Regions from separate parts of the Sphingobium sp. HDIP04 genome, predicted to be linked through region 2. Evidence: riboswitches for the same ligand, from Rfam matches in the RefSeq annotation. Region 2 holds a riboswitch; each other region holds the start of a gene.
The links. Region 2 has a riboswitch for cobalamin ahead of L286_RS37335 (precorrin-3B synthase). Riboswitches for the same ligand answer to the same signal wherever they lie in the genome.

Region 1 (11,907 bases), on a different contig from region 2:
TCGACGTCCGGCTAGGGGCGGACACCGCCGACCATTATTACGACATCATCGACGCTGCGCTGAAGACGCCCGCTTTCCGTCCCCGCGCCCTGTTCGAACGCCATGGCATAGAGGTCATCGCCACCACCGAAGGACCGCTGGACCCGCTGGACCATCACCGCGCGATCCGGGCGTCCGGCTGGGGCGGCAGGGTGATCACCGCCTATCGGCCCGACCCGGTGATGGATCCGGCGGTGCGCGGCTTTGCCGACAATGTCCGCGCCTTCTGCGCCATGGCGGGGGAGGATGCGGGCAGTTTCGCCGGCTATCTGCGTGCCCATGAAAGGCGTCGCGCCGATTTCCGCGCCGCCGGGGCGACCTCCACCGATCATGGCCATCCCACGGCCTTCACTGCGCATCTCGGCAAGGCGGAGATCGAGGCGCTTTATGCCAGCGTCATGTCCGGTCCCGTCAGCGACCGCGACGCCGAATTGTTCCGTGGCCATATGCTGGTGGAAATGGCGCGCATGTCGATCGAGGACGGCATGGTGATGCAGCTTCATCCAGGCGTGCATCGCAGCCATAATGCAGCCGTTCTGGCGCGTTTCGGCAGGGACAAGGGCGGCGACATTCCGGCGGCCGGAGAGTTCGTCCAGGCGCTCAAGCCCCTGCTCGACCTCTACGGCAACGATCCGCGCCTGACGCTGATCCTCTTCACCCTGGACGAGGATGTCTATTCCCGCGAACTCGCGCCGCTGGCGGGCCATTACCCCGCCCTGAGGCTGGGTCCGCCCTGGTGGTTCCATGACAGTCCGGAAGGAATGCGCCGCTTCCGCGAGCGCGCGACCGAGACGGCGGGCTTCTACAACACGGTCGGCTTCAACGACGACACCCGCGCCTTCCTGTCGATTCCGGCGCGGCACGACATGGCGCGGCGGATGGACTGCGCCTGGCTGGCGCGGCTGGTGGCCGAACACCGACTGGAAGAAGACGAGGCCTTCGAACTCGCCCGCGCCCTGTCCTACGACCTGGTGAAGCAGGCCTATAAGCTGTGAGGCGCCTATCCTCCGCGACGCTCGGCACATTGCCCGCCGATGTGATCCGGCCTGCCTATGATCGCGCTGCGGTGAGGGCTGGCGTCGTTCATCTGGGCATCGGCGCCTTCCACCGCGCCCATCAGGCGGCGGTTTTCGACGACGTGCTGAATGCCGGCGACCTGCGCTGGGGCATTATCGCCGCCTCCTTGCGCTCGCCGCAGGTGCGCGACCAGATGGTGCCGCAGGACGGCCTCTACGCCATGCTGGTGCGGGACGGCTCGTCCGAGCGGGTGCGGATCATCGGCGCGGTCCAGCGGGTCATCGTCGCGCCGGAGGAGCCGCAGGCCTTGCTGGACGCCCTGGCGTCGCCCGACACCCATGTCGTGACGCTGACCATTACCGAGAAGGGCTACAGGCTCGATCCAGCGACCGGCGCGCTGATCGAGGACGATCCGCAACTGGCGGCCGATCTCGCCTCGCTGGCCAGGCCGCAGACGGCGCCGGGCTATCTGGTGGCGGCCCTGGCGATGCGGAAGGCCCTGGGCCTGCCGCCCTTCACGGCGATTTCCTGCGACAATCTGCCGCATAACGGGCAGCGGTTGCGCAATGCCGTGCTGGCGCTGGCGCGCCGCCACGATCCCGCGCTGGCCGAATGGATCGGGGAAGAGGGGGCCTTTCCCGAAACCATGGTCGACCGCATCGTGCCCGCCACCACGTCGGACGATGTCGCCGCGCTCGCCGTGCGGCTGGAGGTGGAAGACCGGGCGATGGTCAAGACCGAACCCTTCATCCAATGGGTGATCGAGGACCGATTTTGCGGCCCGTGCCCGAAATTCGGAGCAGGGGTGCAATTGACCGCCGCCGTCGCCCCGTGGGAGGAGGCGAAGCTGCGTCTGCTGAATGGCGCGCATAGCGGCATCGCCTATCTGGGCGGCCTTGCGGGCATCGACCATGTGCATGAGGCGCTGGCGCTGCCGGCGATCCGCGCCTTTGTCGAGGCGCTGTGGGACGAGGCGCAGACGACGCTGTCGCCGCCGCCGGAACTGGACCTCGCCGCCTATCGCGACGCGTTGATGGCCCGCTTCGACAATCCGACGCTGCGCCATCGCACGCGCCAGATCGCCATGGACGGATCGCAGAAGCTGCCCCAGCGCCTGCTCGCCCCCATCGCCGCGAGGCTGGCGGCGGGGCAGGGGATAGAGGCGCTCTCGCTCGCCGTCGCGGCCTGGATGCGTTGGCAGGCGGGCCGGGACGATCTGGGCAACGCGCATGGTGTCGACGATCCCCTGGCAGGCGCGATCGCTGCCCGCCTCGCGGATGCCGATACGGCGGAGGAGCGGGTCGCCGCGATCCTGCGCCTCGACGCGGTGGTGCCGCCCGCCCTGGCCGCGAATGCGGCTTTCCGCATGGCGCTGATCCGGTGGCTCGCCATCCTCGAAACGCACGGGGCGTTGGCGGCGCTCTCCACCTTCCAGGAACGGATATGATGCAATTCGCCAGGGTCGACTTTGGCGCCCGGCATTCAGAGACTCGTTGCAACGCCTGATACCGTTAACGCAGGTGGCGTCATACAGACAGGGCCAGAGGATCGACCGATCGCCGGCCGGGCATCGCCGTCACCTTGGCGCCTGTGGAAGCTGGTCCGAGTCTCGCCGGGATCGATTGCGCCTGGGACTTCCAGATCCAGAAAGTCCGCTTGTACCGTTACCAATAAAGTCGGTTCCGGGCTTGACAAAAATAACTCAGGGTTTATCAAAGGCTGACTGATAGCGCTACCAGACAGGCTTACCGGATAGGCGGAAGCTGCGCTCAGGAGGGGATTTTTGATGGCCGATTCTCATATTCGTTCTTTCCGCATGGCGCTTTGCGCGGCCTCGGCCTTCGGCGCGCTGACGCTGGCCCAGGCGGCGATCGCCCAGGACAGCGCGGCCCAGCCCGCCGCTCAACCCGTCGCCCAGCAGGATGAAGCCGCCGACATCGTCGTGACCGGCATTCGCGGCAGCTTGCAGAGCGCGACCAACGCCAAGAAGAACGCCGTAGCCTTCGGCGATTCCATCTTTGCCGAAGACATCGGCAAGCTGCCCGCCACCAACCTGGCTGAAACGCTGAACCGCATGCCGGGCGTGCGCCTGAACCGCGACATCAGCGGCGAAGGCACGCAGGTCGCGATTCGCGGCCTTGGCCCCAGCTTCACCCGCGTGCTGCTGAACGGATCGCAGCTTCAGGTCGCGTCGGACGGCGGCACGAACGGCGGCAGCGCCAATCGCGAAGTCGACCTCGACTTCTTCCCGTCCGAACTCTTCACCCGCCTCGACCTTGCCAAGACGCCATCGCCCTCTACGCTGGAAGGCGGCATTGCGGGCACCGTCAACCTGCGCAACGCCCGCCCCTTCGACAAGCCGGGCACCCATGTCACCGTGGTCGCGCAGGGCCAATATACCGACAGCAATGAAAAGCTGAGCCCGCGCGGCGCGATCGTCGCCAGCCATACGACCGACACGTTCGGCATCCTGGTGGGCGTCGCTGGCGTCAAGACGAAGACGCGCATCGACGGCTTCGACACGGTCGGCTGGACCGACGGCAATCTGGGTCCGGTCAATGGCGTGCCCGATGCTGGCGGCAACAACTTCTTTTGGGCATCGACCGTGCCCGCCAATGCCGGGCATGGCCTCATCCCCGGTCAGCCGGTCGATGTCGTCGCGACATCCGGCCTGACCCGCAACCAGCTGAGCACCGCGCTGCTGCCGCGCCTGGGCCGCAATACGCTGACCGATGGCGACCGTTCGCGCATCTCCGCCCTGGCCTCGCTCGAATGGCGGCCCAGCGATACGCTGCATTTTGCCCTGGACGGCATCTGGGCCAGGTCGAAGCGCGACTATTCACGCATCAACATGAACTGGCAGGTCCGCAATTCCGGCCCGGGCACAGGCGCGCAGGCGACCGGCGGCATGATTCCGATCGACCTCACCGTCGACGACAACGGCGTCGTGACGTCGGGCACCTTCGCCAACTCCTCCTTCTTCCTGGAGGCGAGCCAATTCAAGCAGACCACCAAATTCTGGAACATCAATCCCAGCCTGAGCTGGCAGCCGACCGACACGTTGAAGGTCGATCTCAGCGCCAATTATTCCAAGAGCCGCTTCTTCCGCGAGCAGCCGACCTTCGCGTTCCAGACGCCGCCCAATTCCGGCGTCGACGTCTATTATGACAACATGCAGGGCTACTATCCGTCGATCACCACCAATGTCGACCTGAACGATCCCAATCTGGGCTGGCAATGGTATCGCCAGAACATCGCATTGGTCCGTCGCAAGACGGAAACCAAGGGCGCGCATCTGGACGTCATGCTGGGCGATGCCGCGTTCAACGTGAAGGTCGGGGCCGCTTATGACCGGGCGACCCGTTCGATCCGCGCCTATGATAACAGCCAGGCCTATCAGCTTTCGGTCTGCGGCACGGGTTGCACCGGCGCCACCGGATCGATTCCGACCAGCGCCATTCCGCAATATCTGATGCCGATGACGGTGGGCAATTTCGGCCATCTGGCGAACCGCAATATCGGCTATAACGCCTTCATCATGCCTGATTTCGGCGCGATCAAGGATGCGACCGACTATTACAGCTATCGCGACAGCGCGCCGGAAACGCGCGGCGCGGTGACCGGCGGCGCAACCGGCGACATGGACGAAAAGGTGTGGGGCGCCTATTTTGAACTGAACGGCGTCACCACCATCGCGGATCGCGACCTGCACATCAATGCCGGCATGCGCTACGCCGCCACGGACCAGTTGGTGGTCGGTCCCAGCCAGGTGGGCACGGCGATCGTCGACATCACTTCGCGGTCGAAATATGACAATTTCCTGCCGTCCATCAACCTGACCTACGACATCGCCGACAATGTGAAGCTGCGCGCCTCCGCCTCGCGGACCATGACGCGGCCGGACGCCAGCCAGATCCTGCCGGGCGTGACCTTCACCGATCCATCGGCGCTGGTGGCGACCGCTGGCAATCCGACGCTGAAGCCCTATACTTCCGACAATTACGATCTGGGCGGCGAAATCTACACCGGCGGCATCGGCTATGTCGGGCTGTCGCTGTTCCAGAAGAATGTCCAGGGCTTCACCGTCACCCAGTCCCAGGACGTCACCTTCGGGTCGCTCAACATCCCCTATGACAGCCTGATCGCAACCCAGCAGCAGGCGCTGACCAACCGCGCGGCATCGACCGGCGTTGCGATCAACGACCTGATCGTTTCGGTGAACCGGCCGATCAACCTCAGCGACCTCAAGATCAAGGGCGTCGAGGCGACCTGGGTGCAGCCGCTCGACTTCCTGGTGAAGGGCCTGGGCTTCTCCGCCAACGGCACTTACCTCAAGCAATCGTCGAAGCTGATGCCGGGTCAGGCGACCAGGCTGGTGGCGACCGGCGTTTCCAAATGGTCGTACAATCTCCAGGGCTTCTATGAAAATAACGGCCTGTCCGTCAGTCTGAACTATGTCTGGAACGACAAGTCGATCGCGGTCAACGCGCCGCAGAACGGCATTACCGGCGCCGCCCTGCGCAATGATGCCCGTGGTCAGCTCGACCTGTCGGCGGGGTATCAACTGCCCTTCCTCAACAAGGCGATGCGCCTGACGCTGGATGTGCTGAACATCGCCAACGAGCCGATCCGCACCACCTTCGAATATGATAATGCGCCCTATTCGATCTACTATCCGGGGCGGACCATATTGGCGGGCATTCGCGCGAATTTCTGATCCTCCCCCAAGGAGCCTGGGGCCGGTCGCAAGACCGGCCCCCTTTCTTCATTCGATGAGGACAAGCCCATGCGGTTGACCCTTGCCGCCTTTCTCCTCCCGCTGGCGGCCTGCGTCGCGACCCCGGCCTGGGCGGCGTCATGCCCGGGACATTGGACGGCGGCCTGGGCCTCCGCCCAGATGGCGCCGACCGGGGACAATGCGCTGGCGCCGGGCATGCTGGCGGACAGCAGCCTGCGGCAGATCGTCCGGCCCTCCATCGCGGGCGACCGGCTGCGCGTGCGCCTGTCCAACCTCGCCGGCACCGCCCCCCTGCACATAAGGGGCGCCAGCATTGCGCGGGCGCTGCGTGCCGGATCGCCGGCCATCGATGCGAAGACCCTCATTCCGCTACGCTTCGACGGGCGCGGCGATGTGACGATCCCGGCCGGCGCCGAATATCTGTCCGATCCGGTGGCGCTGCCGGTCCGCGCCTTTGACGATCTGGCGATCAGCATCGCCTTTGATGAGGAGCCTTCGGGCCAGACCTCTCACCCCGGATCGCGGGCGACCTCCTGGCTGCTCAAGGGCGATCATCTGACCGACCCCGCCATGGCGGGCGCGCAGACGGTGGAGCATTGGTTCTCGCTCGCCGGGCTGGAGGTGGAGCGCTGCGCGGCGGCGCAACTGATCGTCGCGCTGGGCGATTCCATTACCGATGGACGAGGGTCGACCACGAACGGCAACGACCGCTGGACCGACAATCTCGCCCGGCGGCTCCAGGCCGATCCGGCGACGCGGCATCTGGCCATCGTCAACCAGGGCATAGGCGGCAACCGCCTGCTGAACGACGGCCTTGGCCCCAATGCGCTGGCCCGGCTCGACCGCGACGTCCTGGCGCAGCCGGGCGCGCGCTTTCTGATCCTGCTGGAGGGCATCAACGACATCGGCACGCTGACGCGTGAAACGCAGGTGAGCGATGCGGAACATGCGCGGCTGGTATCGCGCATCATCGGCGCCTATCGCCAGATCGTCATGCGGGCGCGCGCCAGGGGCATCAAGGTGATCGGCGGAACCATATTGCCCTTCGTGGGCAACGACTATTATCATCCCGACGCCCGCAACGAAGCCGACCGGCAGGCCGTCAACCGCTGGATTCGCGAGCCGGGGAATTTCGACGGGGTGATCGATTTCGACCGGGCGATGCGCGATCCCGCCCGTCCCGACCGCCTGCTTCCGCGCTATGATGTCGGGGATGCGCTGCATCCTTCGCCCGAAGGCTATCGCGCCATGGCCGAGGCGATCCCGCTCGACCTGTTCAAATAGCAGGGGCCGGGCGGCCTGACCGATCTCCGCCCATTTGCCTGTCATCCTTTAGGGCAGGGCGGATTGCCAATGGCGATCCCGCCGCATTATGAATCGACAAGGACGATATTGTCGGACTTAATAACGCAAGCCTGCCAAGGAAGAACCGGCCCATGGACGACATGACCAGCGATCCCTTTGCGGCGCTCAGCCAGCGGGACCATCCGCTGCGGGCTTCCCTGTCGCGGGAAATGCATATTCGCGGCCTGCCCCGGTTCGATGCGCCTGCCCTTGCCCTGCAATTCGTGCTGCTGGTCGACGAGCAGCAGGCCGAGAAGGGCATCGCCCTCCTGTCCGACCGTTTTCCCGCTCTCAAGCCCGGCGACCGCTTCCTCGCGGCGCGGATCGGCGACCTCCATTTCTCCTGGGAGCGTCATACCGAATTCATGACCTACAGCTTCCTGGCGGCGGTCGAGGGCGCGACGCTGTTCGACCTCTCGCCATTTGGCGATGTGCCCGCATGGATGGCGGACATGCCGGGCAGGGTGATCCGTTCCACCCAGATCGCGATGGTCATGAACGAGCTGCCGCCCGCTGCGATCGCGGCGCATTTCGCCACCGACGACCTCATCATTTCCGACGTGGCGGACGGCCAAGCCCGCATCTGGAGCGACTTTCGCCTGCACGCCGACGGCTTCGGCCGGCTGCTCATCCATGACAAGGGATTGCAGGGCGGCGAAAGTTCGCAACTGGTCCAGCGGCTTCAGGAACTGGGCAATTATCGCAAGATCGCTTTGCTGGGCCTGCCCGAAGCGCAACAGGCGACGCCCTTGCTCACCGCGCTGGAACAGCGGCTGACGGCGATCACGAGCCGCGTCGCGCAGAAGGATGCGGATGCCGATCAGGTGTTGGAGCAACTTTCCGCATTGAGCGCGGAGCTGGCCGGGATCGTGGCGCGCACCCGCTACCGCATGAGCGCGACGCAGGCCTATGCGGAAATCTGCCGCGACCGCATTCGCCGCCTCGCCGTCGCGCCGGTGCGGGGCTACCGCTCGCTCGACGACTTCACCGAGCGGCGACTGCTGCCGGCCATGCGCACCTGCGATGCCTTCACCCGCCGGCTGGAGGATCTGGCGCAGCGGACCGCCTGGACCAGCGCCTTGCTGCGCACGCGGGTCGACACCGCCCTTGCCCGCCGGAACCGCGACCTGCTGGCTTCCATGGACCGCCGGACCGCGCTGCAATTGCGGCTGCAACATACGGTGGAGGGGCTGTCGGTGGTGGCCATCAGCTATTATGCCCTTGGCCTTTGGCACCATCTGAAGGAAGCGCTGGAGCTTCAGGGATGGCACCTGCCCGCCTGGATCGATGTCGCGCTGTTCCCGGTGACGATCGTCACGGTCTTCCTGGGAATCGGCCAGATCAGGAAGGTCAAGCGGCCATACGGCAGCGGGCATTAGGCCGCGTGCAGAACCTTCCCTCGCGACAAGTTGCGCTACGCCAAATTCATGACTTGATGGACATGGATCAAGGACAGGCGCCTGCCGGATCGCGCCGGCCCCGGATGTCGCTTACAGGATTTCGAGGGCGACGGCGGTCGCTTCGCCGCCGCCGATGCAGAGCGCCGCGACGCCTTTCTTGAGGCCCCGCGCCTTCAACGCCGCCACCAGCGTTGCGATGATGCGCGCGCCGCTTGCGCCGATGGGGTGGCCCAGCGCCGTGGCGCCGCCATTGACGTTGATCCTGTCGCGCGGAATATCGAGGTCGCGCATCGCGATCATGGCGACGGCGGCGAACGCCTCGTTCACTTCGTAGAGGTCGACATCGCCGGAGGACCAGCCCGCCTTCTCCAGCACCTTGCGGATCGCGAAGACCGGGGCCGTGGTGAACAGCGCGGGAGCATGGGCATGAGCTGCGGCGGCGACGATGCGCGCTTCCCTCGCCAGGCCCAGCTTCTCCGCCACGTCGGCGCGGGTCAGCACCAGCGCGGCCGCACCGTCGGAGATGGAGGCGGAGGATGCCGCGGTGATCGCGCCGTCGCTGGCGAAGGCGGGCTTGAGCGACGGAATCTTCTCCGGCCTTGCATTGCCGGGCTGTTCGTCCTTGTCGACCTGGACCTCGCCGCCGCGCGTCCTGACGATGACCGGCACCACCTCTCCAGCGAAGGCGCCGCTGTCGATCGCCGCATTGGCGCGGGCGAGGCTTTCGATCGCATAGGCGTCCATTTCCGCGCGGGTGAACTGATAGTCGCGGGCCGTGTCCTCGGCAAAGGCGCCCATGGGCTTGCCGCGGTCATAGGCGTCCTCCAGCCCATCCATCATCATCGTGTCGATGATCCGATCATGGCCGATGCGCGCGCCGGAGCGATGCTTGGGCAGCGCATAGGGCGCGTTGGTCATGCTCTCCATGCCGCCGGCGACGACGATGTCCACCGTCCCGGCGCTCAGCGCTTCGGCCGCCATGATCGCGGCCTGCATGCCCGAACCGCACATCTTGTTGACCGTGGTCGCTTCGACGGATTGAGGCAGGCCCGCGCCCAGCGCCGCCTGCCGCGCTGGCGCCTGGCCAAGCGCGGCGGGCAGGACGCAGCCCATATAGATGCGGTCTATGGCTTCCGGCGCGGCGCCGGAGCGTTCGACCGCCGCCTTGACCGCCACGGCGCCCAGTTCCGGGGCGGAGACGCTGGCCAGTGCGCCCTGAAAACCGCCCATGGGCGTCCGGGCATAGCCCGCGATGATGATGTCCTTGTTCATTTTTCTTTCCTCAGGCGCCTGGGCAGATTCCGGACGGGGCGAAGCGCGGCGTCGCAGGCGAATCGCAACCCTGATTTTCCATTCGCATCGGTTCGCTCTTTTCCTATACCGCCGGGCGCGCAGCCGGGGAAGGCGGCGCGGATTTGCCGTTCAACCCTCGCGATCCGGGACCACGGAACCGCGCCGGTTGGGCATGGCGTCGCCCTCCAGCCTGTCCGCCTTGCGGCTTCGCCGGGCGATGCGCTTTTCGACCAGGAGGAGCAAGGAAAGCAGCATCAGCGCGATCAGCGATCCGACGAGCACGAGCACATATTGGCCCGCCCCGGCCGTGATGCCGACGGCCGCAGCCATCCACAGGCTGGCGGCCGTGGTCATGTTGCGCACATCCCCGCCGCGCACGAAGATAAGGCCGCCCGCAATGAAGCCGATCGCCTGCGCAAGTCCCTGAACCACGCGGATCGGATCCCCGTCCGGGTGCACTTCCACCAATTCGAGCGCCGACAGCGTCAGCATGGCCGAACTCAGCGACACCAGGCCATGGGTGCGCAGGCCCGCATCATGGCCGTTGCGTTCCCGCTCGAAGCCCAGGGCAAGGCCGAGCAGCGTCGCAAGGACAAGGCGGACGAGCGTGGTGCCGAAATCGTTGGCCAACATGGCCATGAAACCCGCGAAGGGCGGCTGCCGTTCCCTCCAGGACGGACGGCAGCGGAAGCCGAGGCCCGACCGCGTCGCCACCCTCCCATTTCCGGCCTTGCGATTGATCGAAGCCGGCTTTATCAGCACTGGCGCGACAGGTTCCCTGCAAGGGGATGAAAAGGGAAGTCGGGTGAAATGCCCGCGCTGCCCCTGCAACTGTAAGCGGCGAGCCTTCCGGCCATCGCGCCATTGAACCGACAGGGTTTCGAGAAGGCGGCCGGACAGCATCGACCCGCGAGCCAGGAGACCTGCCTGACGCCGTCGTTCTTCGACCGGACAGGGTGTGCCGGGCGAACGGGGGTCTCCTCGCCGAGCGACAGCCATCGCCTTGCCGGTGCGACCGCGCGGGGGGGAGTCCTGTCGCCTGCCCTGGTGCCGGCCTGTCCTCCCTTGCCCGGTTCCCGATGGGGCGCATGCCGCCGGGCTGGAGGATGTGGAATGACTGATTTGCGGGGCCATTGCTGATGCTGCGGGCTGTCGGGCCTGGGGCGTCGGTGGTCGTCTGTTCGACCTGCCGTCTTTCGGCGGAGCAGCGGGCGGATGCGGCAGGGCGGCGAGGCGGCGCCCTGCTGGTCGAGGCGCTTCACAGGGTTCGCGACGGCGATCCCGCCTATGCGGCTGTCGCGGTGCAGGACATGCCCTGCCTCTTCGCCTGCGATCGCCATTGCGCGGTGCATGTGCGCGGGACCGGAAAGGTCGGCTATGTGCTGGGCGACTTCACCCCCGATGAGGAAGCCGCGCGGGCGATACTGGACTATGCGGCGCGCCACGCCGAAAGCGAGGAGGGCGTGGTGCGCTATGCCGACTGGCCGCAGGGGGTGAAGGGGCATTTCATCGTCCGCACGCCGCCCGACGGCTTCGTCTGTTCATGATCCGCTTCGTCGACCGGGCCGCCTTTGCCGCCGCTCTGGCGGAGCTTCCCGCCCTGGACGCAGGCGCTGCCGCAGCGGCGGCGGAGCGGCAGCGGGTGCTGACGAAGCCCGCCGGTTCGCTGGGGCGGCTGGAGGAGATCGCCCTGTTCATGGCGGGCTGGCAGCGGCGGGAACGGCCCCGGGCGGAGCGCATCCGCGCCGCTATCTTCGCGGGGAATCATGGCGTCGCGGCGCGGGGCGTCAGCGCCTTCCCGGCAGAGGTCACGGCGCAGATGGTGGCCAATTTCCGTCATGGCGGCGCGGCGATCAACGCGCTGGCCCAGGCCTGCGGCGCGGAACTGGCCGTCGTCGCGCTCGATCTGGAACGGCCGACCGGCGACATCTGCGCGGAGGCGGCCATGAGCGAGGCGGATTGCCTGAGCGCGATCAATGCCGGAGCGGCGGCGGCGGAAGAGGGCCTCGACCTGCTGTTGCCGGGCGAGATGGGCATTGCCAACAGCACGCCGGCGGCGGCGCTCTGCGCGCAGGC
Region 2 (11,907 bases):
CGGCGGACTGGCTCTGGCCCGACACGTCCATGACCAGGAGGACAGGCCAGCCGAACAGCGCCGCGATGTCCGCGCTCGCCCCCGTGCCGGCTTCCCCGATAGCCGGGGCGCCGTCGAACAGGCCCATCACGCCTTCAGCGACGATCAGCTCTGCGTCGGCCCGGCCCGCAATGGCCGCCATCTGCGGTGCGGACATCGCCCAGCTATCGAGGTTGAAGGACGGGCGGCGGCTCGCCGCCTGCTGGAAGGCAGGGTCGATATAGTCGGGTCCGGACTTGAACGGCTGCACCCTGACGCCCAGCCGTGAAAAGGCCCGCAGTAGGCCGAGCGTGACGGTCGTCTTGCCCGATCCGGATCGGGGCGCCGCGATCAGAAGGCCCGGCGTCACGGCTTGTCGACGAAGGCGGAGTCGGCGCTGGCCGGTCGGAAACGGCGGTCATAGCCGGGCGCATAGAGGCTGCTTTCCGCGAAATCCTGACTGCCCAGCACCGGGCCGACCAGAATGATGGCGGTCCGTTCGGGTCCGTCCGCAGCGGCTTCGCCGATGGTGCCGAGCGTCGCCCGCACGATCCGCTGATCCGGCCAGCTTGCGCGCCACACTACGGCCGCGGGGCAATCGGCGCCATGATGCGGGATCAGGTCGCGCACCACCTGGGCCAGGTTATGGATGGAAAGATGGATGGCGAGCGTCGCGCCGGTCGCGCCGAAGGCGGAGAGGCTTTCGCCCGGCGGCATGGCGCTGGCCCGTCCAGGCGTGCGGGTGAGGATCACCGACTGGCCGAGTTCGGGCAGCGTCAGTTCGGCGCCGATGGCGGCGGCGGCGGCGGCGAAGGAGGGGACGCCGGGCGTGATGCTGAAAGGAATGCCGATCGCTTTCAGCCGCCGAAGCTGCTCGCCCATGGCCGACCAGACGGACAGGTCGCCGGAATGAAGGCGCGCAACGTCATGCCCCGCTTGATGGGCATCGACGATGATGGCGACGATCTCGTCCAGGGTGAGCGGCGCCGTGTTGACGATCCGCGCCCCCGGCGGACAATGATCGAGCAAGGCGGCGGGCACCAGCGATCCGGCATAAAGACAGACCGGAGAACTCGCGATCAGGTTGCGCCCGCGCAGGGTGATGAGGTCGGGCGCGCCGGGACCGGCGCCGATGAAATGAACGGTCATGGGGCAGGGCTTTCGGCCAGGGCGCAACTTGCAAGGCGGTCGGAGGAGAGGGCGCGGGGGGCAAGCAGGCGGCCCTTTTGCGTCAGGGCGGCGAGCGCCGTGGCTTCGGCGACGCTGCCGGCGCCATAGGCGGCCATGCTGGCGGGAGACCGGGTGGCCACGGGCTGTTCCGCCAGCCTTTCCACGCCGACGGCGATGAGGGGAAGGGCGAGCTTGCGCGCCAATGGCGCAAGCTGCTGGGTCTTGCCGTCGAGGGTTGCAAGCGCATCCACGGCGATCATGCCGCCCGTCGCCCGCTCCAGTGCCGATTCCAGCGAAGCGAGCGACGCGCCGTGGCGGAAGCCGAAACCGGCGATGATCATAGCGTCACGCTCCACTGCACCAGCGGATAGGCGGAACGCCAGCCGCGACGGCTGCCCAGGGACGCCGCCTGCGCGAGTTCGATGCGAAGCAGATCGCCGCCCTTGTCGGCATGCCATTTGGCAAGCAGCGCTTCGGATTCCAGCGTGACGGCATTGGCGACCAGGCGCGTGGGGCCGCCGGGCAGCGCGAACAATGCCGCGAGCAGGGACTGGCTCAGCCCTCCGCCGATGAAGACGGCCTCCGGACGAGTCCGGCCGGTCAGGATGTCGGGCGCCCTGCCTTCCATGACGGTCAGGCGGTCGACGCCCAGATGAAGGGCATTGGCGCGTGTCCGGCCGGCGCGGTCCGGATCGACCTCGAACGCGATGGCCTGGGTGGAGCCATGGGCGAGCAGCCATTCTATGGCGACGGAACCGCAACCTGCGCCTATGTCCCACAATGTCTCGCCGGGGCGGGGGGCCAGGGCGGTCAGGGTCAGGGCGCGGGCCGGGCGCTTGGTGATCTGGCCGTCATGGTCGAACCAGTCGTCGGGGATGCCGCTGGCGCAGGGGAGCGTCCTGCCTTCGCCCGCCACGGACAGGCCGACCGCGACGGGATGGGCGATGTCCGCAAGGTCCAGCGCTTCGGCGGTGCACTGGCGGATGCGCTCGCGGGGTCCGCCGAGCGCTTCCAGCACATGCAGGGTTGAGCCGCCGAAGCCCTGTTCCGTCAGCCAGGCGGCAAGCTGTCCCACCGCCGGGCCATCGCGCAGCAGCAATATGGCGCGGCGACCGGGCGCGAGGCCGGGGCGCAACCGCGTCAGCGGCGCGGCGTGGAGGCCGTGGCATTCCACGTCCTGGAGCGCCCAGCCCAGCCGCGCCGCGGCAAGGGAGAATGTGGAGGGGGCAGGATGCGCCGTCCATTCATCCGGCCGCAAATGCCGCGTGATGCTGCTCCCCGCGCCGAACCAGAAGGGATCGCCGGATGCAAGCAGGACGGTTGGGTCTCCACGGCGGGCGAGCAGCATCGGGACGCCGGCCGAGAACGGGACTGGCCAGGCTAGGCTTTCCGCCCTAAGGCCCGGCAGGAGCGCGAGATGGCGCGGCGATCCGGCGACGAGCGCGGCCCTCTCCAGCGCGTCGCGGGCAGCGGGCGACAGGCCATTCAGGCCGTCTTCCCCGATGCCGACGATCGTCAGCCACGGAGCGTCAGGAGTATCGGCCATGTCCAATATCCTCATTCTGGGCGGAACCACGGAAGCGAGCGCGCTGGCGGCTGCTCTGGCTGAGCGGGGCATGCACGCTGTCCTGAGCTATGCGGGGCGGACGGACAAACCACGGGCGCAGCCGGTGCCGGTGCGCGTCGGCGGTTTCGGCGGCATGGCCGGCCTCGCGCGCCATTTGCGCGAGGAAGGCGTCACCCATCTGGTGGACGCCACCCATCCCTTCGCCGCGACGATGAGCGAGCATGCCGTTGCCGCGGCGCGGGAAGCGGGGGTGAAGCATATCATGCTGACCCGCCCGCCATGGATCGCTGCGGAGGGGGACCGCTGGACCCATGTGCCTGACCTGGCAGGGGCGGTGGCGACGCTGGCGGGAGCGAGGCGGAACGTGATGCTGGCCCTGGGGCGCATGCATGTGGACGCCTTCGCCGCGCAGCCCCAGCATCATTATCTGCTGCGCTTCGTCGACATGCCCGCTGCTGCGCCGGGGTTGCCCGACCATGCCTTGGTGATCGACCGCGGTCCCTTCACGGTGGAGGGCGACATGCAGTTGATGCGCGCCCATGGCATCGATTGCGTCGTGTCGAAAAATGCGGGGGGCAGCGGCGCGCAGGCGAAGCTGGTCGCAGCGCGGACGCTCGGACTGCCGGTCGTGATGATCGGGCGTCCGGCCTGCCCGGCCGCGCTGGTGACGCATGAGGTCGCCGGGGTGCTGCAATGGCTGGGTCATGCGGCGGAACGGGGCGTATAGAGGATCGGCGGGCCGGAGCGATCGATCAGCCGGGTGCGGCTGGAACCGACGATCACCATGGTGCGCATGTCGGCCATGTCCGGCGTGGCCCGGCTCAACGGCACGACGCGCAACATTTCCTCCGGCGTGGAGACGGCGCGGGCGAAGAGGATGAGCCGGTCCTCGCCGCATTCCTCGCGCAGGATGGCCAGCGCGCGCCCGAAACCCTCCGGCCGCGAGCGGGAACGCGGATTGTAGAAGGCCATGGCGAAATCGGCCTGCGCCGCGAGGCGCAGGCGGCGCTCGATCAGCGGCCAGGGCTTCAGATTGTCGGACAGGTTGATGGCGCAGAAATCATGGCCGAGCGGCGCGCCCGCCCGCGCTGCGGCGGCGAGCATGGCGGTGATGCCGGGCAGGACGCGGATGTCGAGGTCGCGCCAACCCTCCGGCCCTGCCTCCAGTGCCTCGAACAGGGCGGAGGCCATGGCGAAGACGCCCGGATCGCCGGAGGAAACGATCGCCACCCGCTTGCCCTGGGCGGCGAGGGTCAGGGCATGGACGGCGCGGTCCAGTTCGACGCGATTGTCCGACGCGTGGAGCGTGAGGCCGGGCCTTTGCGCCACCCGCGCGACATAGGGGATATATCCGATGACGTCGGTCGCCTGCGCCAGCGCATCCGACACCTCCGGCGTGATGAGCGCATCCGCCCCTGGGCCCAGACCGGCTGCCGCGACCCAGCCGGTCATGGGCGGCGGCCCTGCCCGTGGACCAGCAGGATAGAGAAATAGGGGGCGACGCCGGTCGCCTGCGCCAGCGGGACGATGCGCTGATCCGCCATGGTCGCATATTCGACCAGCCAGGCGCTGTCCTGCTTGCCTGCCGCTTCGACGGCGCGGCGCAGCTTGGGAAGGTTGCGGCCGATCTTCATGACGACCAGGGCATGGCTGTCATGGATGCGGCGGACCAGTTCCTCTTCCGGAAGGGTCGCCATCAGCACCGTCAGCACATCGTCGCCCCAACCGATCGGCGCGCCGCTGGCGGTCCAGGCGCCGGACATGCCGGTGATGCCGGGGACGATCTTCACCGGCCCGGCGAGGCGGCTGTGCAGGTGCATGAAGCTGCCGTAGAAGAAGGGATCGCCTTCGCAGAGGACCACCACATCCTCTCCTCCTGCGGAAAGCCCGTCCAGATGCGCGGCGCAATCGGCATAGAAGGCTGAAAGCAGATCGTTGTAGCGCGGATCGGACAGCGGGATTTCCGTCGTAACCGGATATTCCATCGCGAATTCGACGGCATCGGGATGCAACATGCCCTCCACGATACCGCGGGCATGACCCGGCCTCCCCTTCTTGCGGAAATAGGCGATGTGCCGGGCGTCGCGGATCAGCCGGTCGGCCCGGACGCTCATCAGATCCCGCGCGCCCGGTCCCAGGCCCACGCCATGGATGGTCCCGCCCATCATTCCGCTGGACTCGCTATCGCATTGACCGCCGCGACCGTGATGGCGCTGCCGCCCAGGCGGCCCTCCACGATGCAGCAGGGGACGGGCTGGCTCTGCCAGAGCGCCTGCTTCGATTCCGCCGCGCCGATGAAGCCGACCGGACAGCCGATGATCGCGGCGGGACGGGGACAGGCCGGATCTTCCAGCATGTCGAGCAGGTGGAAGAGGGCCGTCGGCGCATTGCCGATCGCCACCAGCGAACCCCCCAGATGCGGCCGCCAGAGTTCGAGCGCGGCGGCGGACCGGGTGTTGGACATGCGCGCCGCCAGCGCGGGCACCTGCGGATCGTTCAGCGTGCAGAGGATCGGATTGGCGGCGGGCAGGCGCTTCAGGCTTATGCCCTCCGACACCATGCGCGCGTCGCAGAGGATCGGCGCGCCCGCCCGAAGCGCGGCGATGGCGGCGAGGGCGAAGGAGGGGGAAAAGCGGATATGGGAAGCAAGTCCGACCAGTCCCGCCGCATGGATCATGCGGACGGCGATTCGTTCCTCCTCGGTCGAGAAACGGGCAAGGTCGGCTTCGGCGCGGATGGTGCGGAAGGACTGCCGGTAGATGGCGGCTCCGTCGGTTTCGTAGCTATGGGGCATCAGGGCCTTCCGAAAAGGGCGAGGATTTGTCGGGCGGTGAGGCCGGTCTTTTCCGGCGGCGATCCGGCGCGGGCGTTGCGCGACAGGTCGAAGCGGCCCTGCCGGCCGGTAAGGACCAGCTTGGCGGTTCCCTGGCGGGCGCAGCCCTTGGCGCAGCCCGAAACATGCAGCGACCCTTCGACAAGGGGCGCGAGCCGGGAAGCGAGGCCGCGGGTCTCGACGCTTGCCTGCGGGCATGCGGGCGCGCCGGGGCAGGCATCGACGCGCAGCAGGCCGTCCGGGGGGGCGTGACCGGCGCGTTGCGCGCCGCCTTCCAGGATCAGGCCGCGCCATGGCGTCAGGCGCAGGGCGGCGACGTTCCGTTTTCGCGTCAGCGCGATGAGGCCGTCGGCGTCAATCTGGCCGAAGGGGACGGCGTGGAACGGCCCGGATGCGCTGGCCAGCACGTGGGAAAGTGCGCGGGAAGGCGCGGGCGCCATTTCAGCGGCCATCGGCAGCGGCGCGCCATGCCTGGCTGCGCGGCCCGATGCCGCGCCGCCCGTGGCAAGGAACCAGCGGGCAAGCGCGATCAGGTCGCTCGCCGCCGTTTCGACGCTGGTGGGCGAGCCCATGGGGCGTCCCTCCACCCGCAACAGCAGCGCGCCCGCCTGGCTTCGTTCGAAGCGAAAGTCAGCGGGAACCCCCGCGAGGCAGGGGGCAGGCCCCGCGTCGATGGCGATCCCGATCTTGGAGGGAAGCTGGGGCAGGTCGTCGAGATGGGCGATCAGGCGGAGCGCGATGCTTTCGCTGTCGTCGCCGGGCGTTGAATCCGGCGCGAGCAGGAAATTGCGACGCGCTTCGCGGGCCGGATCGGCATCGGCGAGGCCAAGGGCGACGAGCTGCCGGAGCAGCGGGCCGTGGCTTTGCTCCGTCACGCCGCGAAGCTGAAGCGCGGCCCGGTTGGTGAGGTCGATCAGGCCGTTGCCGTGAAGGCGGGCGGCTTCGGCAAGGGCGAAGGCCTGCGGGAGGGCGAGGCGGCCCTGCGGGGGACGGACCCGCACCAGCAGCCCGTCGCCCGCCATCATCGGGCGCCATGCCGTCGGACACCAGCCGCGAATGGCGGCGGACGATGCGCTGTGCGCGTCTGGCAACGGACTTCACCTCCCACATCGCAACGACGACCGGAGGATGCTTCCCCCAGCCGCATTCGTCGCCCGTGCGGAGAACCGAGCCGTGACCATCCCCTGGACCATGGCTAGAGCGACCCTTGCGTTCGGCAGGTCTCCTGGCTTGCGGGTCACAGCTTCGGCAGGGGCCTTCCCGGATCGCTCCAGTGGCTGGCCGCCCGCTCGGGAGGCCGTCCTTGCCTTGCTCGCCGCTCACAGTTGCAGGGACAGCCGCGGATTAGGGAGCATCCTCCCGCACCGCGTTCCCATTTAAGCCCCTTGCGGGGCACCGACGCGATCGATGGAGCGGGCATGGCCCGTTCCAAGGCTGCTCATAGGCGGAGAGGAAGGGAAAGGGAAGAGGCCTTCAATCCCCCGCATGCGGGAGGGGAATTGTCAGCGAGTCACTATCGTCGAATGCCAGTCCGTCCGATGTTCCCAGCCGCGCCTTTCCAGTTCCGGCGTCGCCTCCTCGCTGACTGGATAGCCCAGGCACAGCAGGCCAAGGCATCGCCAGTTTTCCGGAATGGCGAGCATCGCGTCCACCGTCGCACGGTCCAGTATCGACACCCACCCCATGCCGATGCCGCGAGTCCGGGCGGCGAGCCAGAGCGTGTGGATCGCCATCACGCAGCTATAGCGGCGCGCCTCCGGCATGGTGATCGCGCCCAGCCTGTGGCCGGTTTCCGTGCCTTCGTCGCAATAGACGGCGAACAGCACCGGCGCTTCGCGCAGGCCGTGCAATTTCAGGCTGCGGTAGAGCCTGTCCTCCTCCCCTTCGTACATCTTGCCCGCCTTGGCGACCTGGGCGTCGACATGGACGGCAAGACGCTCGCGCAGGGCGGGCGTTTCGACGCGGACGAAACGCCAGGGCTGCGACAGCCCGACCGACGGCGCGCTGTGAGCGAGGGCGAGGAGCCGTTCGACCTCGCTCTCCTCCAGCGGATCGGTCAGGAAATGGCGCACGTCGCGGCGCAGGTGGACCAGTTCCTCGAAGGCGGCGATGTCGAAGGCGGTGCGTGTCAGAATTCGATTCCCGGCTGGGCCTTCACGCCGCTGCGGAAGGGATGTTTGAGGAGGGTCATTTCAGTGACGAGATCGGCCGCCTCCATCAGCGCGTCGGGCGCGTTGCGGCCGGTGACGATGACATGCTTCATTTCGCCCCTGGCGGTCACGGCCTCCAACACCTCTTCGACCGGAAGATAGTCGTAGCGCAATACGATGTTGAGTTCATCGGCAAGGACCATGTCATAGGCCGGATCGGCGATCATGCGTTTCACCTCATCCCATGCTTCGCGTGCAAGGGCAATGTCCCGCGTCCGGTCCTGCGTGTTCCAGGTGAAGCCTTCGCCCATGGGCTTGAATTCGACATTGTCCGGAAACGCATCGAACACCCGTTTTTCTCCGGTGGTCATCGCGCCCTTCACGAACTGGACGACGCCCACCTTCCGGCCATGGCCGATGGCGCGGACCACCATGCCGAGCGCGGCGGTCGTCTTGCCCTTGCCCTTGCCGGTGTGGACGATCAGCAGGCCTTTTTCCTGCGTCTTGGTCGCCATGATCCTGTCATGGGCGGCCTGTTTCTTCTTCATTTTTTCGGCATGTTGTTCGGGCGTGCGCTCGATCATTGCGGGGCATCCTTGAGTTGGGAGAGAAGCATGGCGGCGCTGTTCGACCGGGGTTTCCAAAGGGCGCGGTCCAGCGCTTCGCGGAGGCGCGCGGCGGTCTCCCGCAGGGCTGCCGGATTGGCCTCCGCCATGAAGGCGCGGACCGCCTCATCCTCTATGAAAGCGGCGTGGACGGCGTCGAAATGATGATCCTTCACCGCATGGGTCGTGGCGGCGAAGGCGAAGAGATAGTCGACGGAGGCCGCGATCTCGAACGCGCCCTTGTAGCCGTGACGCATCATGCCCGCGATCCATTTGGGGTTGGTGACGCGGGCGCGGACGATGCGGCCGATCTCATCCTCCAGCGTGCGGACGACGGGGCGATCCGGGCGGCTGTGGTCGTTATGATAGCTGAGCGGCCTCCTGCCGGAGAGATGCTCGACCGCCGCGGCCAAGCCCCCTTCGAACTGATAATAATCATCGCTGTCGAGCAGGTCGTGCTCGCGATTGTCCTGGTTCTGGATCAGGGCGTCGGCCTGGGTCAGGCGCTTCGCGAAGAGGTTGCGTTCGGCATCGCCCTCCACGCCGCCGCCATAGGCATGGCCGCCCCAGTCGAGATAGACGTTCGCCAGGTCGGCGCGGTCGTGCCAGATCTTCTCGTCGATCATCGCCTGGAGGCCCGCGCCATAGGCTCCGGGCTTCGAGCCGAAGACGCGGCTGCCGGCGCGGCGATGGGCGGCTTTTTCGGAGATGCCCTCCGCGATCAACGCGGCGGTTTCAGCGCGGTGGCGGGCGGCGGCGGGGTTGTCCTCTTCCGGCTCGTCCAGCGCCATGACGGCGCGGGCGGCGCTGTCGATCAGGTCGATCTGTTCCGGGAAGGCGTCCCGGAAGAAGCCGGAGACGCGGAAGGTCACGTCGACGCGGGGACGGCCCAGTTCAGCGATCTTCATGACCTCGAAACCGATGACGCGGCCCGAAGCCCAATCCCAGCGCGGGCGGACGCCCATCAGGGCCAGCGCCTGCGCGATGTCGTCGCCGCCGGTGCGCATATTGGCGGTGCCCCAGGCGGACAGGGCGATGGCGCGGGGATAGTCGCCCTCCCGCTGGAGATAGTCCTGCACGATGAGGTCGGCGGAGCGCTGGCCGAGATTCCAGGCGGCGACGGTGGGTACGGCGCGGGTGTCGACCGAATAGAAATTGCGGCCGGTGGGAAGGACGTCCGGGCGGCCCCTGGTCGGCGCTCCGGATGGGCCGGGAGGGACGAAACGACCGTCGAGGGCTTTCAGGAGCGCGGTTTTTTCAGCTTTCCCGCAGGCGTCGACGCGGGGGGCGAGATCTTGCTCGATCACGGTGAGAACCGCTGCGGTTCTTTGTAATGCCCAGTCGTCGTCCCCGCGAAGGCGGGGATCCATCTCCTGAATGTTCCGCTTGGGGCTGCTTATGGGAGATGGGTTCCCGCTTTCGCGGGAATGACGGTCCATCAGTTCAATGGCGTAGAGTTCGAGCCGTTCCACCGTATCCCCGGTGGTACGCCAGGGGGCAGAGGTGACGTGCCGGAGCGCTTCCGGTCGACGGCCGGTCCACGGCGTCCCCATGATGCAGTCGAGCGGATCGAAGCCCAACTCAAGATCATCCGCCAAGGCGCGCAACAGTGATTGGCGGCCTTCGTCCAACCCTCTGGGGCAGCGGGCAAGGGCGATCAGCAGGTTGCGGCGGAGAGCGCCCTCCGGGCTGCGGGTGAAGACATGCAGCCCGTCGCGTATCTGCATTTCCTTAAGGTCGCACAGATAGTTGTCGATCGCCGCCAAGGCATCGTCTCCGCCTCCCTGCACCCCTGCATCCTTGTCCAACCCTTGCGAGGCGGCAAGGGCGAGAATGTCCTTGCGCAGCGTTTCCAGCCGGCGCGGGTCCATGCCGGCGGCCAGATAATATTCGTCGACCAGCGCCTCCAATTCTTTCAGCGGGCCATAGGTTTCCGCGCGGGTCAGCGGGGGCGTCAGATGATCGACGATGCAGGCGCCGATGCGGCGCTTCGCCTGGGTGCCTTCGCCGGGGTCGTTGACGATGAAGGGATAGATTTGCGGGATCGGCCCGGCGCAGATTTCGGGAAAGCAGTTTTCCGACAGCCCGATCGCCTTGCCCGGCAGCCATTCCAGATTGCCGTGCTTGCCCACATGGACGACGGCATCGGCGCCGAAAACGCCGGCCAGCCAGATATGGAAGGCAAGATAGGCATGGGGCGGCGGCAGCGCCGGGTCGTGATAGCTGCTCCTGGGATCGACATGATAGCCCCGCGAAGGCTGGACGGCGAGCGCGATATGGCCGAAGCGATGCACCGGCAGGCGGAATGCCCCGTCGCGGAAGAAGGGATCGGCCTCGGGCGCGCCCCAGCGGGACCGGACGGCTTGGCGGACCCCTTCGGGCAGGGTGGCGAAGGTCGCGTCATAGGCCTGGAGCGGCAGGGCGACTTCGCCAGGACCGTCCGGGGCGGCGTTGGTGATGCCGCCCGTCATGCGCTGCATGAGCGCGGCGCCGTCAGCAGGGGCTTCGCCGGTCCTGTAGCCCGCTTCCGACAGGGCCTTCAGAATGGCGGCGGCACTGGCGGGCGTGTCGAGGCCGACGCCGTTGCCGATGCGGCCATTTCTGTTGGGATAGTTGGCCAGGATCAGGGCGACCCGCCGTTCGTCCACTGGCGTGGTTCGCAGTTTCGACCAGTTGGCAGCCAGTTGGGATACGAAGCTGACACGATCTTGCAGAACCTGGGGCACGACGATGCCGCATTGCGTGCGCTCGTCGAACCGCGCTGCGGCCTTGAAGGCGACTGCACGGGTGAAGAGGCGGCCGTCCACTTCGGGCAGCGCGACATGCATGGCGAGGTCGCGAGGGCCAAGCCCGCGGGCGCTGGATTCCCAGGCGCCCTGGTCCACGCTGGCGAAGATCGTCTGGAGGATCGCGCAGTCCGCCTGTTCGAGGATGGAGGGCGTGCGCGGCTCGCCCGGCGCGCTGGCGGCGAAGGCGGTGGCGTTGAGGATGACGTCCGGCGGCGCTTGCGCCATCAGCCCTTGCAGGAAATCACGGGCGAAGGGTTCGCGCAAGGCGCGCACATGGACGGGAAGGACGTTGAGGCCCGCCCCCTCTAGTCCTGCGATCATGCCGTCCACGGCGTCCAGCGTGCCAGCGATCATCAGGGCGCGGTAGAAGAGGAAGAGAGCGGTCGGCTGCCCCGCCTTCCACCTGTTCCTGACCTGATCCAGCGTGGGTCGATCGCTGCCGGGCAAATAAAGGCCGGCGTCGGCCACCGGAACCGGCGCATCGGGAACGCCCGCGTCGAAGCCGGCAAGGCGGGCTGCGTTGCGCAGGAAGGCGACGGCGTTGGCTATGCCGCCCTGCCGCAGATAGTCGCGCAGGAGGTCGCAGCTCTCCGCCGCGACGGTGGACGCGGCGGAGAGTTCTGGATCGTCCTCTCGCCCATCGGCGATCGCCGCGAAGGCTATGCCCCTTTCCCGGGCGATATTCGCAATTTCTTCAATGCCATAGGGCCAATAGCTCTTGCCGCCCAGCAGGACGACGCAGACGAATTTAGCGTGGGCGACGACCTTCTCGACA
Region 3 (7,601 bases), on a different contig from region 2:
CCCCAGATGCGGCAGGCGGCCCAGCGCCACCAGCCGCTCCACCGCCAGCGGCCAGTGCAGCGTCTGTCCCTGCGGCAGATAGGCGATGCGCCGGGCGATCTGCTGCCGGCTGAGCCGGCCGCTGTCGACGCCGTCGATGAGGACCGTGCCGCCCGCCCGCCGCACCAGCCCCAGCAGCGCCCGGATCAGGGTCGACTTGCCGGCGCCGTTCGGCCCGATAATGCCCAGCAGGCATCCCGGCTCCAGCAGCAGGTCGACGCCGTTCACCGCCGGATGCCGGCCCAGCCTGACGGAAAGCCCCTGCGCGCGGATCGTCACCATAGCCGCCGCTCCCGCATCAGGTGGATCAGGAAGACGGGCACGCCCAGCAAGGCGGTCAGCACCCCCAGCTTGAGTTCGCTGCTGGTCGGGATCAGCCTGACGCCGATGTCCGCCAGCGTCAGCAGCGCCGCCCCGCCCAGCATGGAGGGCAGCAGGATCGCGGAGGGCGAACGGTCGGTCAGCGGCCGCACCAGATGCGGCACGATCAGCCCGACGAAGCCGATGGCCCCGGACACCGCCACCGCGCCGCCCACGCCTATGGCGACGCCCAGCATCAGGCGGATGCGCGCCCGGCGAAGGTCGATGCCCAGCGCCTGCGCGCCATCCTCCCCCAGCGTCAGCGCGTCCAGCGTCCGCCCGTCTGCGATCAGCAGCGCCGCGCCGACGGCAACGCAGGGCAGCGCGATCCAGACATGGCTGTAGGCGCGGTTTTCCAGGCTGCCCATCAGCCAGCTCATGATCTCCATGGCGGCGAAGGGATTGGGCGACAGGTTCAGCGACAGGCTGATCCCCGCCCCCGCCAGCGTCGCGATGGCGATGCCGGCGAGGATCAGGGTGAGCGGGCTTTCCGCAGGGCCGGCCAGCAGGAACAGCGCGCCTATGCCGATCAGGCTGATGAGGATGGCGAGCGCCGGAAGCGCCAGCGGATGCACCTGCGCCAGCCCGAAATACAGCGCGCAGACGGCGCCGAGGGCCGCCGCGTTGGACGCCCCCAGCACGGAGGGTTCGGCCAGCGGGTTGCGCAGATAGCCCTGAAGCGCGGCGCCGGCGAGGCCCAGCATCGCCCCGACGATCAGGCCAAGCAGCATGCGCGGCAGGCGCAGGTCGATCAGGATGGCGCGGGCGACATCGTCGCCGCCGCCGGTCAGAACAGCAAGGATGCGCTCCGGAGAGAGCGGCACGGCCCCCAGCGTGACGGAGCCGAGGGCGGCGATCAGCATCAACAGGATCAGCGCGGGGATCAGCAGCGGGTGACGGCGGACGCTCATGGCTTGCGCGGCCTTCATTGCTTGCTACAGCGTGCCGTGCTCCTGCGAAGGCAGGAGCACGGTGGTTTGTTGAGGCACAATCCGGGAGCAGCAGCGTGCGGCGCAGAATAATCTTTACAGCGTTCTGCGCCCTGGTCCTGACCGGCGCGGCGCCTGCCCAACCCCGGCGCATCGTGTCGCTCAACACCTGCGCCGATCAATATGTGCTCGCTCTGGCCGACCCGGCGCAGATCGCGGCGCTCAGCCCCTATGGGCACGACCCGGAACTGTCGGCGGCGGTCGGCAAGGCCCGCGCCTTCCGCACGCTCAAGCGCCCGGCGGAGGAAGTGCTGGCGCTGCGGCCCGACCTGCTGATCGGCTTTCCCGAAAACGACGGCGTCGTCGGCGCGCCTCCGGGCCGATGGCGGACTTTGGGGCTGGCGAGCGCGGACGGCTATCCCATGATCCTGGCGCAGATCCGTCAGGTTGCAGCGGCGGTCGGCCATACCGAACGGGGCGAAGCGCTGATCCGGGCCATGAATCGCGACCTCGCCGCCCTGCCCCGCCCGAAGCGTCGCGGGGTTGCCGCCTATTATCAGCGGCGCGGCTATATGACCGGCACCGGCACGCTGGTCGACGACCTGATGCGGCGCGTGGGGCTGGTCAATCTGGCGGGCAGGCTGGGCAAGCCGGCGCTGTCGCAACTGTCGCTGGAGGAGATGATCGCCGCCCGCCCCGACTGGCTGATCGTGGAGAGCGGCAGCGAAGAGGTGGTCGATCAGGGGACGGAGATGCTGCGCCATCCCATATTGCGCGCCATTCCGCGCATCCGCCTGCCGCAGGCGTGGACGGTGTGCGGCGGCCCCGCCTATGTCGATGCGGCGCGGAGCATCGCTGCGCAGCTTGACGGCGCTGCGCACAAGGGCATGGCGCAGCTTGACGGAGCCGTGCGCAAGGGCGCGGCGCGGGTGAACGCCGCGCCGCGCCATTAGGCTATTTTCAGAAGCGCACACGCACGCCGCCGAAGGCCGACCGGCCATAGGTGCCATAGCCATGGACCGTGGCATATTTCTCATCGGTCAGATTGTCGATGCGGCCGTAGATCTCCAGATTCTCCCGGATGGGGAAGGATGCCCGCACGTCCGTCACGGCATAGCCGTCCAACCGGATCGCGTTGGTCGCATCGTTGAAGCTGTCGCCCACCATCGTCACCGTCACGCCGGTCGACAGGCCGAACGGCCAGACATAGTCCGCCGAAACGCTGACCGCATTGGCGGCGCGGCGCGGCAGCCGGGCGTCGGTATTGCGGTCGCGCGCATCGACATGGCTGTAGGCGGCGGTGACGGTCAGCGCATCGACAGGCTTCAGGGCCAGCATCGCCTCCACCCCCTTGGCGCGGGTGCGGTCCAGATTATTGTACCCGCCGTAAAGGCCGATCGAATCATCGTAATTGATCTGGTCCTTCGTATCGCGGCGGAATGCCGTGACGGACAGGATCGCCCGGTCGCCGTCCAGCCTTTGGTCGAAGCCGATATCATAGCTTTTCGACCGTTCGGGACGCAGGCCCGCATTGCCGACGTCAGTGCCGTAAAGCTGATAAAGGGACGGGGCCTTGAACCCTTCGCCATAGCTCATGCGGATATTGGTCGCGCCGTTGTTGGGCGTGTAGTTGGCATTGGCGCCGAAGGTAGTCGCGCCGCCGAACTGGCTGTGATCGTCACGCCGCGCACCGCCGGTCAACGACAGACCCGCAAAGGGCTTCAAGATCGCCAGCGCATAGACGCTGTCGACATCGGCCTTGTGGCTTTCCACCGAGCCGAAGCCGGAGAAGTCATAGTCGGGCCGTTCATGTTCATAGCCGAAGACCAGCTTCGCCTGATCGACCGGCTGATAGACGCCCTCATATTCGAAGCGCAGATTGGTGCCCGAATAGCCATAGGGGCCGAATGCGGATGTATAGTCGCGGTCCATGCGGAACCAGGTCACGGCCGCCCGGTTGGTGAGCCTGCCGTCGAACAGCGACAGGTTCAGCCCGGCATAGCCGACATATTGATCGGATTTGGAGGTGTCCGCCGTGCTGTCCAACACGCCGTTGTCGGTATCCAGATCGGCATGGATATAATAGCCGCGCAGGTCGAGGCTGAGGGTATCGGTGAAGGCCAGCTTCAGCTTGGCGTTGGCGGCGATATTCTCATAGCCGTCCTTTTCCGTGCCATTGGCGGCGGAGGAAATGCCGTCGGTGTTGAAATAGGCGATGCCGACGCCGCCCGATGCGATGCCGCTGCCGCCCGAAACATCCGCCTTGGCGTTCAGCGTGTCGCTATAGCCGTAATCGACCGATGCATTGCCCGCGAAACCGGCGGCAGGCGTGCCGGTCATGACGTTGACGACGCCGCCGACCGCCTGGCTGCCATAGGCGATGGAGTTGGACCCCCGCAAAATTTCGATCCGCCGGATATTGCCGGTCAGCAGATTGCCGAAATCGTACATGTCGCCGATGCCGCTGGTGTCGTTGACCTTGACCCCGTCGATCAGCACCAGCGTCTGCGTCGTTTCCGCGCCGCGCAGCGAAACGCCGGTCACGCCGCCCAGGCTGCCGCTGCGATTGAAGCGCACGCCCGGCGTGGTGGCCAGCAGGTCTACGACGCTGACGCTCTGGCGCGTGCGGATGGTGTCGGCGTCGATGACGGTGACGGCCTGGCCGACCTCGTCGCGGGGCTGCTCGATGCCCAGCGCGGTGACGATGATCTCGTCATCATCGGCGGCGAAGGCGGGCGCGGCCGCAAGCAAAGCGGCAAGAGAGAGGGTGGCTTTCAACATTATATCTGTTTCCCTGAGCGTCGCTGCGACTTCATGGCTCAGGGCATCCGCTCATCGCGGTCGGCGCAGGGGGAAGTCGACGCCAGTGCCCTCCCCCGCACCGATGCGGCCCTGCGCCGCTTCGTCGCTCAGACGGAAAACACCGTGCCATGGCCAACCCCTGGGCCAGGGCAAGAGCGACCATGCGCCGGCAGGTCTCCTGGCTCGCGGGTCAACGCAGCGATGCACGCCTTCCCGGACTTGCGTCCAGTGGCCGGTCCATGGACCGAAGTGCATCGCGCTCACCGCTTACAGTTGCAGGGACAGCCGCGGAATAGGACGGTTTCCCGCCCGCACCGCATTCCCGTTTTCAGCCCTTTGGGGGCACCGGCGCGATCTTCTTTGCGCGCGAGGGTTTGTCCCCGCCCGCGCCGCGCGCCATAAGGGAAAGCGAGGACAATGCCAAGCGGCATGAGGAGGGACGGAATGCGATTGCTGGGCGCGGTTCTGGCCGGGGGACGATCCAGCCGCTTCGGCAGCGACAAGGCCTTGGCGATGCTCGATGGGCGGACATTGCTGGATCATGCGGCGGGGGCGCTGGGCGCGCATGTCGAGACGGTCGTGATTTGCGGACGGCGGGTTCCGGGAATGATCGGACTGGCGGACCGGCCGGCGGCGGACATGGGGCCGTTAGGGGGGCTGAACGCCGCGCTGCATCATGCGGCGGCGCAGGGTTATGACGCGGTGCTGACGACGGGGTGCGACGTTCCGGTCTATCCGGACGGGTTGGCGCAGGCCTTGATCGGGGACGGCGCGGCGATCCTGAAGGGGCAGCAACTGGCGGGATTCTGGCCCGCTTCATTGGCGGGAGAGCTGGATGCGCATCTGGCCGAGGAGAATAGCCGGTCGATTTACGGCTGGCTGGAGCGGGCCGGGGCGCGGATCGTGGAGCGGCCGGAGTTCGTGCTGCCCAATATCAACCGGCCGGAGGATCTGGAAAGCTTCACTCTTCCCCGATTGGGCTGAGCCTGTCGAAGGGTTCGGCTTCTCTTGAGGAGAAGAAAAGGGCTTCGACAGGCTCAGCCCGAACGGAGGAGATATACGTCATACCGTGATAGAGGCGCTTGCGGCTATGTCGGCGGGGAGATTTGTCCCCGCCACCGCTTCTCCGATCAGCAGCAGGGTAGGGTCTTCATCGCTGATCGTCGCCACCAGGAAGGCCAGCGCCGACAGCTTGCCCCGGATCAGCCGTTCATTGGGAAGCGAGACATTGACCGCCACCATCACCGGCGTCTCCGGATCGCGCCCGGCGGCGATCAGCGAGCGGCTGATTTCTCCGGCAGCGGCGCGGCCCATATAGATGCCCAGCGTGCCGCCCGGCCGGGCGAGTGCTTCCCAGTCGAGCTTCAGCGGCTCGCCCGCCTTCAGATGCGCCGTCACCAGCGTCAATCCCCGCGCCACGCCGCGCAGGGTGAGCGAGGCATGGCCGTTCGCCGCCGCCGCGCTGGCGGTGGTGATGCCGGGGCAGATGCGCACGGCGACGCCCGCCTCCGCCAGATGCTCCATCTCCTCCGCCGAGCGGCCGAAGACCGACGGGTCGCCGCCCTTCAGGCGGACGACGCGCTTGCCCGCCTTCGCCGCCGCCAGCAGCAGGTCGTTGATGCTTTCCTGCGCCTTGCTGTGGCGGCCGGAGCGTTTGCCGACGCTGACCCGCTCGACGCCCTGCGGGATCAGGTCCAGCACCCCCGGCCCCACCAGCGCGTCGTGGAAGACGATCTCCGCCGCCGCGATCAGCTTTTCGGCCTTGCGGGTCAGCAGGTCCGGATCGCCGGGGCCTGCGCCCACCAGCCAGACCTCGCCGGGGGCGATAGGCTCATTCGGCTGCATGAAGCGTCTCCTGCGATGTCTGGGTGAGGATGTTGGCGAGCGCGGGGCGGCACGATCCGCAATTGGTCCCCGCCCCCAGCGCCTTGCCAATGGCGGCGACGTCGACCAGATCCTGCTCGCGGATGGCAGCGACGATCTGGTTCAACCCGATGTCGAAGCAGACGCAGACGGTCGCGCCCTTTTCCGGCTGGCTGCCCGGTCCCCGCGCCGCGAGGACGGAACCGCCGACTCCCTCTGCCTGCAACTGGCCGACCAGCCAGTCGCGCGAGGGCAGCAGGCCGGTGCGCGTCACGAACAACACGCCATTCAGCCTGCCCTCGCCGATGGTCGCCACGCGGCGCGTTCCGCGGGAGGCGTCCATGGCCTCGACCCGGTCGCCCTTCGGAAGGAAGGCGTCGAGGCGGGCCGGATCGCCATTGCCGGCGATCTCGTACAGCGCGCCGCCCGGAACGGTGATCCGGGTGGACCAGAGGCAGGGCAGCTTCACCGGCTCATCGCCGCGCAGGATGAGGAAACCGCTCCACTCGGTCGCGACCTTCTCGACGCTGGCCGGGGTGGATTTGAAGCCGGGCTGGCCCGAATGCGGATCGACCAGCGGACGGGGGAGCAGGCCGGTGCGGCCGCCGCTCGACATCCGGTCGGTCCAGTGGATCGGCGTGAAGATCTCGCCGGGGCGCTGGCCTTCGCTCAGGCTGACGCGGAAGATGCTGTTGCCCTGCGCCGTCTGGACGCGGGCGAGATCGCGGTCGACGATGCCCAGCGCCTCGGCGTCCTTGGGATGGATTTCGACCTGCGGCTCCTCGCGATGGCGCGCGAGTTTCGGGGACAGGCCGGTGCGGCTCATCGTGTGCCACTGGTCGCGGTAACGCCCGGTGTTGAGCGTCATCGGCCAATCCCGCAGCGGCTCCTGAACCTCCATCTGCCTGGTCAGGACCAATCGCGCCCGGCCGTCCGGCGTCGGGAAGCGGCCGTCGGCGAAGGGCGTGCCGCCCCAGCGGAACGGCTCCATGGCGTCATAGGCGTCGTTACCGATGGTCGCATGGGAGCGCAGGTTGAGCAGCCGCTCTCCGTCATTCCGATAGGCGGTCAGGCGCGCATGTTCGCGCCAGATGTCCGCAGGCCGGTCATAGGCGAAGGCGCTGCGCCATCCCATGCGGCGGGCGACTTCCTTGACGATCCACCAGTCGGGCTTCGCCTCTCCCGGCAGCGGCAGGAAGGGTCGCTGGCGGCTGATCGTGCGGTCCGAATTGGTGACGGTGCCGTCCTTTTCCCCCCATCCGGCGGCGGGCAGGCGGACATGGGCATGCGTGCTGCTGTCGGTTTCGGCCATGATGTCCGACACGACGAGGAAGGGGATCGCCTCCAGCGCTTCGCGCACGCGGCCCGCGTCGGGCATGGAGACGGCGGGGTTTGTCGCCATGATCCAGAGGGCCTTGATCCGGCCTTCGTTGATGGCGCGGAACAGGTCGACGGCTTTCAGGCCCGGCTTGGTCGCCATGGCGGGGGCGGCCCAGAAGCGGCCCACCCGCTCCACATTTTCCGGCGCGAAATCCATATGGGCGGCAAGGCTGGAGGCAAGGCCGCCGACTTCGCGGCCGCCCATGGCGTTGGGCTGGCCGGTGATCG

Region 1: it holds a riboswitch for cobalamin, as region 2 does, so the genes downstream of both, L286_RS37465 (DUF1636 domain-containing protein) here and L286_RS37335 (precorrin-3B synthase) in region 2, are expected to answer to the same signal.
Region 3: it holds a riboswitch for cobalamin, as region 2 does, so the genes downstream of both, L286_RS37010 (TonB-dependent receptor plug domain-containing protein) here and L286_RS37335 (precorrin-3B synthase) in region 2, are expected to answer to the same signal.

What each region holds. Positions count from the first base shown of each region.
Region 1 covers NZ_ATDO01000095.1:412-12,318, reverse strand. Annotated here, with positions in the region: gene uxaC (glucuronate isomerase) at 1-1,034, shown strand, start outside; gene L286_RS37495 (mannitol dehydrogenase family protein) at 1,031-2,503, shown strand; gene L286_RS37490 (TonB-dependent receptor) at 2,843-5,773, shown strand; gene L286_RS37485 (SGNH/GDSL hydrolase family protein) at 5,843-7,078, shown strand; gene L286_RS37480 (DUF3422 domain-containing protein) at 7,231-8,517, shown strand; gene L286_RS37475 (acetyl-CoA C-acyltransferase) at 8,629-9,810, opposite strand; gene L286_RS37470 (MgtC/SapB family protein) at 9,961-10,593, opposite strand; cobalamin riboswitch at 10,586-10,776, shown strand; gene L286_RS37465 (DUF1636 domain-containing protein) at 10,971-11,378, shown strand; partial or broken gene cobT (nicotinate-nucleotide--dimethylbenzimidazole phosphoribosyltransferase) at 11,375-11,907, shown strand, end outside.
Region 2 covers NZ_ATDO01000094.1:14,418-26,324, reverse strand. Annotated here, with positions in the region: gene L286_RS37375 (cobyrinate a,c-diamide synthase) at 1-388, opposite strand, end outside; gene cobM (precorrin-4 C(11)-methyltransferase) at 385-1,167, opposite strand; gene L286_RS37365 (cobalamin biosynthesis protein) at 1,164-1,529, opposite strand; gene L286_RS37360 (bifunctional cobalt-precorrin-7 (C(5))-methyltransferase/cobalt-precorrin-6B (C(15))-methyltransferase) at 1,526-2,734, opposite strand; gene L286_RS37355 (cobalt-precorrin-6A reductase) at 2,733-3,482, shown strand; gene cobJ (precorrin-3B C(17)-methyltransferase) at 3,458-4,207, opposite strand; gene cobI (precorrin-2 C(20)-methyltransferase) at 4,204-4,923, opposite strand; gene L286_RS37340 (precorrin-8X methylmutase) at 4,920-5,549, opposite strand; gene L286_RS37335 (precorrin-3B synthase) at 5,549-6,613, opposite strand; cobalamin riboswitch at 6,786-7,003, opposite strand; gene bluB (5,6-dimethylbenzimidazole synthase) at 7,091-7,720, opposite strand; gene cobO (cob(I)yrinic acid a,c-diamide adenosyltransferase) at 7,717-8,322, opposite strand; gene cobN (cobaltochelatase subunit CobN) at 8,319-11,907, opposite strand, start outside.
Region 3 covers NZ_ATDO01000089.1:121-7,721, forward strand. Annotated here, with positions in the region: partial or broken gene L286_RS36995 (ABC transporter ATP-binding protein) at 1-321, opposite strand, end outside; gene L286_RS37000 (FecCD family ABC transporter permease) at 315-1,310, opposite strand; gene L286_RS37005 (ABC transporter substrate-binding protein) at 1,406-2,281, shown strand; gene L286_RS37010 (TonB-dependent receptor plug domain-containing protein) at 2,289-4,109, opposite strand; cobalamin riboswitch at 4,282-4,495, opposite strand; gene mobA (molybdenum cofactor guanylyltransferase) at 4,575-5,114, shown strand; gene cobA (uroporphyrinogen-III C-methyltransferase) at 5,193-5,975, opposite strand; gene L286_RS37025 (molybdopterin-dependent oxidoreductase) at 5,962-7,601, opposite strand, start outside.